DNA from 3 places in the Klebsiella sp. CSG-1 genome. Region 1 is predicted to be linked to each of the others. Evidence: predicted binding sites of a transcription regulator. Region 1 holds the regulator's gene; each other region holds the start of a gene.
What was found. Region 1 encodes PurR, which represses purine synthesis genes. Its sites were predicted from a motif close to CANGCAAACGTTTGCNTG; they were not measured.
Positions count from the first base shown of each region.

Region 1 (4,195 bases):
GGCAGCTTCGCAGAGTTCAAAGCGAAGTTTACCGACGCGGCAGCGAAGAACTTTGGCGCAGGCTGGACATGGCTGGTTAAAAATAGCGATGGCAGCCTGAGCATTGTCTCCACCAGCAACGCTGGCACGCCGCTGACCGGCGACGCCAAACCGCTGCTGACCGTGGATGTCTGGGAACATGCCTATTACATCGACTACCGCAACGCCCGTCCTGACTATCTGGCGCACTTCTGGGCGCTGGTAAACTGGAAGTTTGTGGCAGCCAATCTGGCGGCCTAAAACGCTAACGCAGAAGGGGCAACCCTTCTGCGAATATACCGACTGTCAGACCAACGCCTCTTCCGGCTGCGAACGCCCGCCGAACAGCACCAGCAGCAGCGCCACACCGGCAATGATCGCTCCCATCACCGGCACAAAGGCATAGCCCAGTCCGCCAGAAATCACCGCGCCACCGGCTGCCGCACCCAGCGCATTGCCGAGGTTAAACGCTCCGATATTGACCGACGAAGAGAGACCCGGTGCTTCATGAGCCACTCGCATCACCCGCATTTGCAGCGGTGGAACCACGGCGAAGGTCGCCGCCCCCCAGACCACCATACTGATTGCGGCTCCCAGCTGCGTCTGCGCCAGCAGCGGAATCGCCAGCATGATAACCATCAGCAGCAGCAGAAAACCCTTCAGCGTCCCGGAGACGGAACGGTCGGCGAATTTACCGCCGAGGTAGTTACCCAGTGAAAAGCCGACGCCAATCAACACCAGCATGGCGGTGACGAACAGCGGTGAGGCGTGCGTAATGGTGTGCAGCACCGGTGAAATATAGGTATAGAGGGTAAACATCGCGCCGGCCCCCAGCACGGTGGTCAGCAATGCGGAGAGCACCTGCGGACGAACCAGCACCGAGAGCTCCTGTTTTACGTTCGGACGCTCGCCAGCGCTGCCTTTGGGCAACGAAAACCACAGGCTGACCATCGCCACCAGCCCCAGACCTGCCGTCGCGAGGAACGACATCCGCCAGCCGATGGTCTCGCCAAGCCATGTCGCCGCCGGAACGCCGCCAATATTAGCGATAGTCAAGCCCATGAACATGGTCGCCACCGCGCTGGCCTGTTTGTGTTTCGGCACCACGCTCGCCGCCACCACCGACCCGAGGCCAAAGAAAGCGCCGTGGTTAAGACTGGTGATAATGCGCGAAATCAGCAGCGTGGTGTAATCCGGCGCCATTGAGGAGAGAATGTTCCCCAGCGTAAAGATAGCCATCAGAAAAATCAGCGCATTTCTGCGCGCGCGATGAGAGAGCAGCAAAGTCATCAGCGGCGCACCGACCATCACGCCGATCGCATACGCGCTGATCAGCATTCCCGCCGCCGGAATTGACACGTCGACACCTTTGGCAATCACCGGCAGCAGCCCCATCGGGGAAAACTCCGTGGTGCCAATACCAAACGCGCCTATCGCCAGCGCTAACAAGGGAAAGTTGATTTTCATTCAATGACTCCAGCAGACCGTCATCGGCGACGGTATCTCATCAGAAGTCAAAAGCATGACATCAATCACAAAAAAACAAAAGTAAACGAAATGGCAAAAGATTTTTGCGAAATTGATAATAATGGCGGGACATCGGGGGAAAGAGCCCTCTCCCCCGGATAAATCAGTGCAGCACCGCGGTCAGGCCGGCGGCCACGATCAGACCCAGGACAATAATCGTTGTCGTCAGCGAAAACTTTAAATCTGTATCCATCAATTTTTCCCCCAGTTATCCCCACATGAAAAGTGAGCTTGCTCATTTTTGCACAATATAGCGCAAAAATCTTCCATGTTTTAGGGTGATGCACATTTTTGCTCTTCCCCTTTGCCGCAAGATCGGACAAAATCCCACGCTAATTTGAAAGCGTATCGGCCATTGACCCCTTCCTGTCGTTCTGTGTCGTTTTCCCGACGTGATGCAATGTTGAAAATTGTATTCAGGGTGTGTATAGGCAAACGTTTACGTATCGATAATCAGACGATCAGGTCAAGGTCTGGAGTGAGAAGTAATGGCAACAATTAAAGATGTAGCGAAGCGCGCAAACGTTTCCACTACAACAGTGTCACATGTAATTAACAAAACCCGTTTCGTGGCGGAAGAAACCCGCAACGCCGTGTGGGCGGCGATCAAAGAGCTGCACTATTCCCCCAGTGCCGTTGCTCGCAGCCTGAAGGTTAATCACACCAAATCGATTGGCCTGCTGGCCACCAGCAGCGAAGCGGCCTATTTCGCTGAGATTATTGAAGCCGTAGAAAAGAGCTGTTTCCAGAAAGGCTATACCCTGATTCTGGGCAATGCGTGGAACGATCTCGAAAAGCAGCAGGCCTATCTGTCGATGATGGCGCAAAAGCGCGTCGACGGCCTGCTGGTTATGTGTTCTGAATATCCGGAATCGGTGCTCAGCATGCTGGAAGAGTACCGCCATATTCCGATGGTGGTAATGGACTGGGGTGAATCCAAAGCCGACTTTACCGATTCGGTCATCGATAACGCCTTTGAGGGCGGTTATATGGCCGGTCGCTATCTGGTGGAACGCGGCCATCGTGAAATCGGCGTGATCCCGGGTCCGCTGGAGCGTAACACCGGCGCCGGGCGCCTGGCGGGCTTTATGAAAGCCATGGAAGAAGCGCAGATCGCCGTTCCGGAAAGCTGGATTGTGCAGGGAGACTTCGAGCCTGAATCCGGCTACCGCGCAATGCAGCAGATCCTCAGCCAGCAGCATCGCCCGACGGCGGTCTTCTGCGGCGGCGACATCATGGCGATGGGCGCAATCTGCGCTGCGGATGAGATGGGGCTACGCGTGCCGCAGGACATTTCGCTGATCGGGTATGATAACGTGCGTAACGCCCGCTATTTCAGCCCGGCGCTGACCACCATCCACCAGCCGAAAGATTCGCTGGGGGAAGCGGCCTTCAATATGCTGATGGATCGTATCGTCAACAAGCGCGAAGAGTCACAGTCGATCGAGGTTCACCCGCGGCTGGTAGAGCGCCGCTCCGTCGTAGACGGCCCGTTCGTCGACTACCGTCGCTAATCGCCCGTGCGGCGCCGGTTACTCCGGCGCCCGCAGCCACTCCCGGTTTAACGTTTCACTGTCCCCCAGATAATCCAGTAGCCACGACAGCGCCGGTGACGTGTCGCTCTGCTGCCAGGTCAGGCAGCACGCGGCGTCCGGGAACGGGTTTTCCAGCGCCAGCGCGGTCCATTCACCGCGGTCAATCCACGGGCGAGCAAAATGGCTCGGCACCATCCCTACGCACAATCCCGCCGAGAGGCAGGTGGCCGAGGATTCCCAGTCCGGCACCACCACCCTTTTCTGATTGTCCAGTAGCCAGGTCGTGCGTTTTGGTAGCGAGCGGGAGGTGTCCTCCCTGACCAGCGACGGCCAGTTGCGCAACACATCATCGCTGAGCGGCCCGCTCATCTGCGCCAGAGGATGATGGCTCGCCACCACGCAATGCCAGCTCAACATCCCCATATCGCGAAAGGCGTAGCGTCCCCCCACCGGAATCGAACGGGTTGCCCCGATAGCCAGTTCCACGCGTCCGTCGGCCAGCGCGTCCCAGACACCGTTGAAAACCTCCTGAAAAACAATCAGCTCGACATCGGGAAAGTGACGATAAAAATCAACAATCATCTGGCGCATACGGGCCGGTTTAACAATGTCATCCACGGCTATCGACAGCTGACCACGCCAGCCGTTGGCTATCTGCTGACACTGCTGGCGGGTGATCTGCATTTTTTTGATAACAGATCGTCCTTCCTGTAAAAACCAGAGCCCGGCGGTGGTCAATTCGACATCGCGATGGCGGCGTTCAAAAAGCGGTACCGCCAGCCACTCCTCCAGCTGACGTACGGTATAACTGACCGCCGAAGGTACGCGGTGCAGCTCCTGCGCCGCGGCGCTAAAGCTGCCGTTGCGGGCGACAGCATCAACAACTTCGAGTGAGTATTCGGACCACATATTCTGCCTGCAAAAATTTTGAACGCATGTAGCAAATATTAGCGTTTCACAAGCCAGAATGCACTCCCTACACTCTGCGGCATCATACCTGCATCTATAAGAGAATGTTATGCAACAACCCGGGAAAGGATTTTTAGTGTGGCTGGCGGGACTCAGCGTGCTGGGTTTCCTCGCTACCGACATGTATCTGCCGGCCTTTTCGGCCA
Region 1 covers NZ_JBWNLD010000009.1:23,696-27,890, forward strand. Annotated here, with positions in the region: gene sodB (superoxide dismutase [Fe]) at 1-279, shown strand, start outside; gene AC007G_RS20290 (MFS transporter) at 325-1,485, opposite strand; gene cydH (cytochrome bd-I oxidase subunit CydH) at 1,649-1,738, opposite strand; gene purR (HTH-type transcriptional repressor PurR) at 2,034-3,059, shown strand; gene punR (DNA-binding transcriptional activator PunR) at 3,078-3,989, opposite strand; gene punC (purine nucleoside transporter PunC) at 4,099-4,195, shown strand, end outside.

Region 2 (4,195 bases), on a different contig from region 1:
ACAGGTCGTCATAGAACTGGAGCCCTGCTTCGTTAGGCTCCAGCTCATCACCCAGCGGGAAGATACGTGTCCAGGCAATCGAAGTGCGGAAGCATTTGAACCCCATTTCAGCAAACAGCTGAATGTCTTCTTTATAACGATGGTAAAAATCAATCGCCTCATGATTGGGGTAATTTTTCCCCGGCAGTACGCCATCGGTGATTTCACGCGGCACGCCGTGTGCGCCGGCGGTCATCACGTCGGCCACGCTGACGCCTTTACCCCCTTCCTGCCAGCCGCCTTCCAGCTGATGCGCCGCCACCGCGCCGCCCCACAGAAAACCTTCTTTAAATCCAGACATGTTCTCTTCCTTATGAGCGATCGCCGTTAAGCGATCGGTTTTGCTGATTAAAATGGTAAACCGCCCCCATCAAACCGGCATCGTTGCCGTGGCTGACGGTGTCGAGATAGTCCGCGATACCGAACCAGGCCAGATGTTCGCGCAGCAGCGCCAAAAAGCCCGGCCGTTCCACAATGCCGCCGCCGATGAAAATGGCCTGCGGATCAAAAATGTTCACCAGGTTATACAGACCGGTACCGAGACCGTTGAAAAAGTCAGCCACCAGCCGCTGGCAAACCGCATCGCCCGCCTCGTAGCGATCGAAGATCTCTTCACCGGTTACCGCTTCCAGCGATTTACCGACATGCCCGGCATAGCGGTCGCGCAATACGCGCATCGTGCAGTTTTCATTCATTGAAGAGCGGCGCACATCGCGGGCGCCGGGGCGTTCGGTCTGCATATAGCCGAATTCGCCCGCGCGAAAACGCGCGCCATGCACCAGCTGGTTGTGACAAAAAATCGCGCCGCCGACGCCGGTGCCGATTGTCAGGACCAGAAAGTCACTCATGTCGACCGCCTTACCCTGCCAGCGCTCGGCGAGCAGGACGCAGTTAGCATCGTTTTCGATGGCGACCGGAAGCCCGGTCTGTTGTTCCAGCCAGCGCTTAATCGCAAAATTATCGAACTGACGGATTGCGCCGCCCATTTCGATAAAGCCGGTGTGCGGGTTGACATAGCCAGGCGCGCCGATCGCCACGCCTTCACACGTCGGGTGAGCAGCAATCCACGCCAGCATCGCTTGCAGTATCTGGTCGCCGTCGCTGTCAATAATCGACTGCTTACCTTTTTCAAGCAGTTCGCCCGCAGCGGTGCTGACGCCCATTTTTAACGCCGTTCCACCGATATCAAATGCGGCAATGTTCATCCCGTCTCTTCCTCCTGAATCCCCGCAGAATCAACCTTCGGCTCTCCTGAACAAAAAAAGAAACCGGTTTCAGTGGCATGATGGCTATTCCCGATGTCAGAGGCAAGTACAAGAATGTACCCGGTTTCATTTTCGTGAACCGCTTCAAATTTGTTCATATCGCAGCCGATTAACGCCGACTGCAAAGCAGGCTCGCAAACGTTTGCTTTCCCTGTTAGAATTGCGCCGATTTTTCTTGCTACCGCAAATGTGTGGAGATTTCGCAGTGACCGATAAAACCTCTCTCAGCTATAAAGATGCCGGCGTAGATATTGATGCAGGCAACGCGCTCGTCGACCGTATCAAGGGTGTGGTGAAGAAAACCCGACGCCCGGAAGTGATGGGTGGACTGGGCGGATTCGGCGCACTGTGCGCATTGCCGCAAAAATACCGCGAGCCGGTTCTGGTTTCCGGCACTGACGGCGTCGGCACCAAGCTGCGGCTGGCGATGGACCTGAAGCGCCACGATACTATCGGTATTGACCTGGTGGCGATGTGCGTCAATGACCTGGTGGTCCAGGGGGCAGAACCCCTGTTTTTCCTCGACTACTATGCAACCGGTAAACTGGATGTCGATACGGCAGCCAGCGTCATCAGCGGCATCGCAGAAGGCTGCCTGCAGTCAGGCTGTGCGCTGGTTGGCGGCGAAACGGCGGAAATGCCGGGCATGTACCACGGCGATGACTATGACGTCGCGGGCTTTTGCGTCGGCGTAGTAGAAAAATCAGAAATTATCGATGGTAGCAAAGTTGCCGATGGCGACGTGCTGGTCGCGCTGGCCTCCAGCGGTCCACATTCCAACGGCTACTCGCTGGTGCGCAAAATTATCGAAGTCAGCGGCGTCGATCCGCAGACCACCGATCTGAATGGTTCGCCGCTGGCCGACCATCTGCTGGCGCCGACCCGCATCTACGTTAAGTCGGTGCTGGACCTGATTGCTAACGTTGAAGTCCACGCGATTGCCCACCTGACCGGCGGCGGCTTCTGGGAAAACATTCCGCGCGTTCTGCCGGATAACACCCAGGCGGTCATCGACGAGTCCTCCTGGCAATGGCCAGAAGTGTTCAACTGGTTGCAGCAGGCCGGTAACGTCAGCAGCCATGAAATGTACCGTACCTTTAACTGCGGCGTCGGCATGGTTATCGCCCTGCCGGCAGACGTCGCCGACAGCGCCATCGCGCTGCTGAACGAGAAAGGTGAAAACGCGTGGAAAATCGGCTATATCAAAGCTTCTGATTCCGAACAGCGTGTGGTCATTGAATGAAAAACATTGTGGTGCTGATTTCCGGTAACGGAAGCAATTTGCAGGCGATAATTGATGCCTGCGCCCGAAAGCAGATTAACGGCACCCTGAGAGCGGTATTCAGCAATAAGGCCGACGCGTTCGGCCTTGAACGCGCGCGTGAGGCCGGTATCCCGGCCCATGCGTTGTCGGCCAGCCAGTTTGCCAATCGCGAAGCCTTCGATCGCGAGCTGATGCATGAGATCGATGCTTATGCGCCGGATCTGGTAGTGCTGGCAGGCTACATGCGGATCCTTAGTCCGGCGTTTGTCGCCCATTATCAGGGGCGCCTGCTGAATATCCACCCGTCGTTGTTGCCAAAATACCCGGGGCTGCATACGCATCGCCAGGTACTGGAAAACGGTGATGAGGAGCACGGTACCTCGGTGCATTTCGTCACCGATGAGCTCGACGGTGGTCCGGTCATTCTGCAGGCCAAAGTGCCGGTTTTTGCCGGGGATAGCGAAGACGAGATTACCGCCCGCGTGCAGGCTCAGGAACATGCCATCTATCCGCTGGTGGTGAGCTGGTTTGTGGACGGTCGTCTGCGCATGGAGGGGAATCAGGCCTGGCTTGATAACGCCCCTCTGCCGCCGCAGGGCCATGCGGCCGAAGAATAATCATCAGCGTCTCCGGCACTCGCCAGAGGCGCCTTTTATTGGTTCAGCGCCAGCCGCTTTCCCCCGGTTTTGTTCAAATCAACGATGATTTTTGCCCTGTTAATCTCCAGGCACGGCCTCGCTTTGCACACAATATGGGCACTCGCTCGCCATCGTTTTTGTTCACAGCACATTGAAAGAAAACTGTCATACTTCTTTGACATAGTTGGACATTCAATGGCAAAGCTCGCCATAATGAAAAAGCAACATCAATCAACCGGAGTGTGAGTTGTAATGGGCCAGGAAAAGCTATATATCGAGAAAGAACTCAGCTGGTTGTCCTTTAACGAACGCGTACTTCAGGAAGCGGCGGATAAAAGCAATCCACTGATTGAGCGCATGCGCTTTTTGGGCATCTACTCCAACAACCTCGATGAATTTTATAAAGTGCGCTTCGCTGAACTTAAGCGCCGCATCATAATTAGCGAAGAACAAGGGAGTACCGCCCATTCTCGCCATTTGTTAGGCAAAATTCAGGCCCGCGTTCTGAAGGCCGATCAGGAATTTGACAGCCTGTATAATGAGCTGCTGCTGGAAATGGCGCGTAACCAGATCTTTTTGATCAATGAACGCCAGCTCTCGGTGAATCAGCAGTCCTGGCTACGCAACTATTTTAAACAGTACCTGCGTCAGCACATCACCCCGATCCTGATTAACCCTGAAACGGACCTGATCCAGTTCCTGAAAGATGATTACACCTATCTGGCGGTCGAAATCATCCGCGGGGAGACCATCAACTACGCCCTGCTGGAGATTCCGTCAGATAAAGTCCCGCGGTTCGTCAATCTGCCGCCGGAAGCACCGCGTCGCCGCAAACCAATGATCTTGCTTGATAACATCCTGCGTTACTGCCTCGATGATATCTTTAAAGGCTTCTTTGACTACGATGCGCTGAACGCCTACTCGATGAAAATGACCCGTGACGCCGAGTACGATCTGGTGCACGAGATGGAGTCGAGCCTGATGGAGCT
Region 2 covers NZ_JBWNLD010000003.1:12,159-16,353, reverse strand. Annotated here, with positions in the region: gene AC007G_RS08185 (6-phospho-beta-glucosidase) at 1-340, opposite strand, end outside; gene bglK (beta-glucoside kinase BglK) at 351-1,244, opposite strand; gene purM (phosphoribosylformylglycinamidine cyclo-ligase) at 1,510-2,547, shown strand; gene purN (phosphoribosylglycinamide formyltransferase) at 2,544-3,185, shown strand; gene ppk1 (polyphosphate kinase 1) at 3,459-4,195, shown strand, end outside.
Region 2: the regulator PurR is predicted to act here: its motif matches at 1,436-1,453, upstream of purM (phosphoribosylformylglycinamidine cyclo-ligase).

Region 3 (4,195 bases), on a different contig from region 1:
CTTGCCGTTGCCGGTACAGCCGCCGATCAGCACGATAGGGCGCTGCACCAGCTCTTCGGTGAGCCGGATGGCGGCCTGGCGCAGCGCCTTATAGCCGCCGACGATCAGGGGGTAATCCACGCCCGCTTCCTTCAGCCACTGCTGGACGATATGTGAACGCTGACCGCCGCGGGCGCAGCACAGATAGCCCTGCGGATAACGTAAGCAGGCGTCGCGCCATGCGGCGAGACGCTTTTCCCGCACCTCGCCGCTGACTAACTGATGGCCCAGCGCTAAGGCCGCGTCTGCGCCGTGGCGTTTATAGCAGGTGCCGACGGCGGCGCGCTCGGCGTCGTCCATCAGCGGCAGGTTCAGTGCCGCGGGAAGTGCGCTTTGGCGGAATTCGATCGGGGCGCGGACGTCAATGATTGGCGTGTCCGCTGTGAGAATAGTGCGGTAATCGGTCCCATTTTTCATGGGTCATCCTTCTGAAGTCAAACTGAAAGCGTCTTTAAATAAGAAAATCTTTAAAGCAAGGAGGGGATTCTACGCGCCTGAATGTCTGCCGGGGAAGGGCGAAGATCAATTCCCCGGCAAATAGCCGGTTTCATTCGGGCGAACGGGCGGCGGATGCGCTGCTCGCCCGAAGGGGTCAGGAGGATTACGCCAGCTGGGATTGCGCCCAGAAGATACCGCTGGCGTACTCCGGCGGCAGGATAGGTTTTAACGCTTCCAGCGTGGCGCTCAGGCGGTCGGTATCGCTGTCGGTCAGGTTAAGGTGACCCACTTTGCGCCCCGGACGCACCTCTTTGTCGTACCAGTGCAGATGCACCAGCGGCAGCTTCAGCCAGTCGTAGTTCAGATCGGTACCGATCAGGTTGATCATCACCGAAGGGCTGTTCACGACCGGCGGCGGCAGCGGCAGGCCGGTAATCGCCCGCAGATGCAGTTCGAACTGGCTGATCGAGGCCCCGTTCTGGGTCCAGTGACCGCTGTTGTGCACGCGTGGCGCCAGCTCGTTAATCAGCAGGCCGTCAGCGGTGACAAAACACTCCATCGCCATCACGCCCACGTAGTTCAGCGCGTTCATAATGGCGGTAAGCATGCTTTCCGCCTGGTCCTGCTGGCGGGCATTGGCCTGCGGGAAGGCGACGCTGGTACGCAGAATGCCCTCCTGATGCAGGTTGCGGGTCAGCGGGTAGAACACCGTGCTGCCATCCTGCGCGCGGGCGCCAACCAGCGACACTTCGGCGGAAAAGTTGATGCCTTGCTCAACAATGCATTGGCCATAGTTTTCATCCGGTAGCTGCGCAATGTCGTTTTCACGCAGTCGCCATTGGCCGCGACCGTCGTAACCGCCCACGCGACGCTTAACGATAGCCAGTTCGCCCAGACGTGCGAATACCGCCGGCCACTCGCTTTTATCTGCCAGCAGCTGCCATGGCGCGGTGGCGAGCTCCAGCTTATCAAACAGCTGTTTTTGCGTCAGACGGTCGGCAATGATCGGGAACACATCGCGGTTAACAAACGCCGGGTGGCGCGCCAGTTCACGCGTGAGCGCCGTTTCCGGCCAACGTTCGATTTCGGCAGTGATCACGCTTTGCTGAAACGGCACCGCTTCAGGATCGGCTTCCAGACCGACTGGCCAGACGGCGATACCCAGCGGTTCACCGGCCTGGCGCAACATCCGGCCTAGCTGGCCGTTGCCAAGGATGCAAACCTGCTTCATGCCGCACCCCGCGGATCCGGATTCTCCAGCACCTCATCGGTCTGGGCCTGACGCCAGGCGCTCAGGCGCTGATGCAGTTCAGCGTCGTGCAGCGCCAGAATCTGCGCCGCCAGCAGAGCCGCGTTGGCGGCACCGGCTTTGCCGATGGCCAGTGTACCGACCGGAATTCCGCGCGGCATCTGAACAATAGAGTAGAGACTGTCTACGCCGCTTAACGCCGCGCTTTGGACCGGCACACCGAGCACCGGCACCAGGGTTTTCGCCGCAATCATGCCCGGCAGATGCGCCGCGCCGCCCGCACCGGCAATAATCACCTGATAACCGTTGCTTTCCGCGCCTTCGGCAAAGCTAAACAGCTTATCGGGCGTCCGGTGTGCGGAGACCACTTCAACATGGTACGGAACGTTCAGGGCATCAAGGATTTCTGCGGTAAACTGCATGGTAGCCCAGTCGCTTTTGGACCCCATCACGATGGCGATACGCGCCGTATTATTGCGGGAAGACATGCGTCTTAAAACTCCTGTGGGTGTGCTTCACACTGCTTTAGAGGCCACAGAGAATAACATGATCTTTCGGTAAGGAAAACGGTTGCGTCACCGGTGATAGGGTGAAAATGGGCTGGAAATTAAAACGGGAATGAGATCAGTTCAACGTCGTCTTTGCTGACTTTGACCATCGACCCTTCGCTGTGCCAGGCGCCGAGGACCACGCGAAACGCCGGTTTGCCGTTGGCCTCTAGCGGGTGGACGGCAGGACGATGCGTGTGACCGTGAATCAGCCACTGCACCTGATGCCTCTCCAGCGCTTCGACCACCGCCTGCGGATTGACATCCATTATTTCCAGCGACTTGCTGCTGTTGGCCGCTTTACTGTCGGCGCGCATTCTGGCGGCGATGCGGCGGCGAATAAACAGCGGCAGGGCAAGGAACAGACGCTGAATCCACGGCGTATGGACTTTGGCACGAAAAGCCAGATAGCCCGGATCGTCGGTGCAGAGCGTATCGCCATGCATAATCAGGACCCGACGGCCGTACAGGTCGAGCACTTTTTCTTCCGCCAGCAGCGTCATCCCGCAGGCGCGTGCGAAGCGCTGGCCAACGAGAAAGTCGCGGTTGCCGTGAACAAAATAGCAGGGCACGCCTGATTGAGTTAATGCGTTGATTGCCGAGGCGATTTGCTGATGCAGCGGGTTCGGATCGTCATCGCCAATCCAGGCTTCAAACAGATCGCCAAGGATATACAGCGCGTCCGCCTCACGGGCTTCGCCGGCTAAAAAGCGTAGAAAACCGGCGGTGATCGCCGGTTCTTCTGTTTGCAGATGCAAATCCGCAATAAAAAGTGTCGCCACGAATTACTCGCTGACGGTGACGCTTTTGATCACAACATCTTCTTTCGGCACATCCTGATGCATGCCGCTGCGGCCGGTAGCGACCGCTTTGATTTTGTCGACCACGTCCATGCCTTCAACCACTTCGGCAAATACGCAGTAGCCCCAACCCTGCAGGTTTTCACCAGAGAAGTTCAGGAAGTCGTTATCGACAACGTTAATGAAGAACTGCGCGGTGGCGGAGTGAGGTGCCTGAGTACGGGCCATGGCCAGAGTACCGCGGGTGTTTTTCAGGCCGTTGTTGGCTTCGTTCTGGATCGGGGATTTGGTGGTTTTCTGCTCCATGCCTGGCTCAAAGCCGCCGCCCTGGATCATGAAACCGTTGATAACACGGTGGAAAATGGTGTTGTTGTAGAAACCTTCGCGGCAGTAATCCAGGAAGTTTTTAACTGTTTCCGGCGCTTTGTCGTCAAAGGTTTTGATGACGATATCGCCATGATTAGTGTGGAAAGTAACCATTTTTGCATCCTGTTCCGATGATTGTGGTGCTTAAACCCAAAGTTGGGCGTGACATAGGGGGCTGTTATAGCATAACCGCCGGGTTCGATCACCTTGCATTGTGTGCTGCTTCGGGGTTGAATTAAGGTTAGAATACGCGACTTATATCCACACACGTCTACACGGAATCTTCGATGTTAAAAATTTTTAATACACTGACGCGCCAAAAAGAAGAGTTTAAACCTATCCATGCCGGGGAAGTGGGCATGTACGTGTGTGGAATTACCGTTTACGATCTCTGTCATATCGGCCATGGCCGTACTTTCGTCTCTTTTGACGTGGTTGCCCGCTACCTGCGTTTTCTCGGTTATAAGCTGAAGTACGTGCGCAACATTACCGATATCGACGATAAAATCATTAAGCGTGCTAATGAGAATGGCGAAAGCTTTGTCGCGCTGGTCGATCGCATGATTGCCGAAATGCACAATGATTTCGATGCGCTGAATATTCTGCGTCCGGATATGGAGCCTCGCGCCACCCATCATATTCCCGAGATCATTGAAATCACCGAACAACTGATCGCACGTGGCCATGCGTACGTAGCGGACAACGGTGATGTGATGTTCTCGGTACCGACCGATCCGAATTACGGGCAGCTGTCG
Region 3 covers NZ_JBWNLD010000001.1:643,629-647,823, reverse strand. Annotated here, with positions in the region: gene mnmH (tRNA 2-selenouridine(34) synthase MnmH) at 1-456, opposite strand, end outside; gene purK (5-(carboxyamino)imidazole ribonucleotide synthase) at 641-1,708, opposite strand; gene purE (5-(carboxyamino)imidazole ribonucleotide mutase) at 1,705-2,214, opposite strand; gene lpxH (UDP-2,3-diacylglucosamine diphosphatase) at 2,334-3,056, opposite strand; gene ppiB (peptidylprolyl isomerase B) at 3,060-3,554, opposite strand; gene cysS (cysteine--tRNA ligase) at 3,728-4,195, shown strand, end outside.
Region 3: the regulator PurR is predicted to act here: its motif matches at 2,286-2,303, upstream of purE (5-(carboxyamino)imidazole ribonucleotide mutase).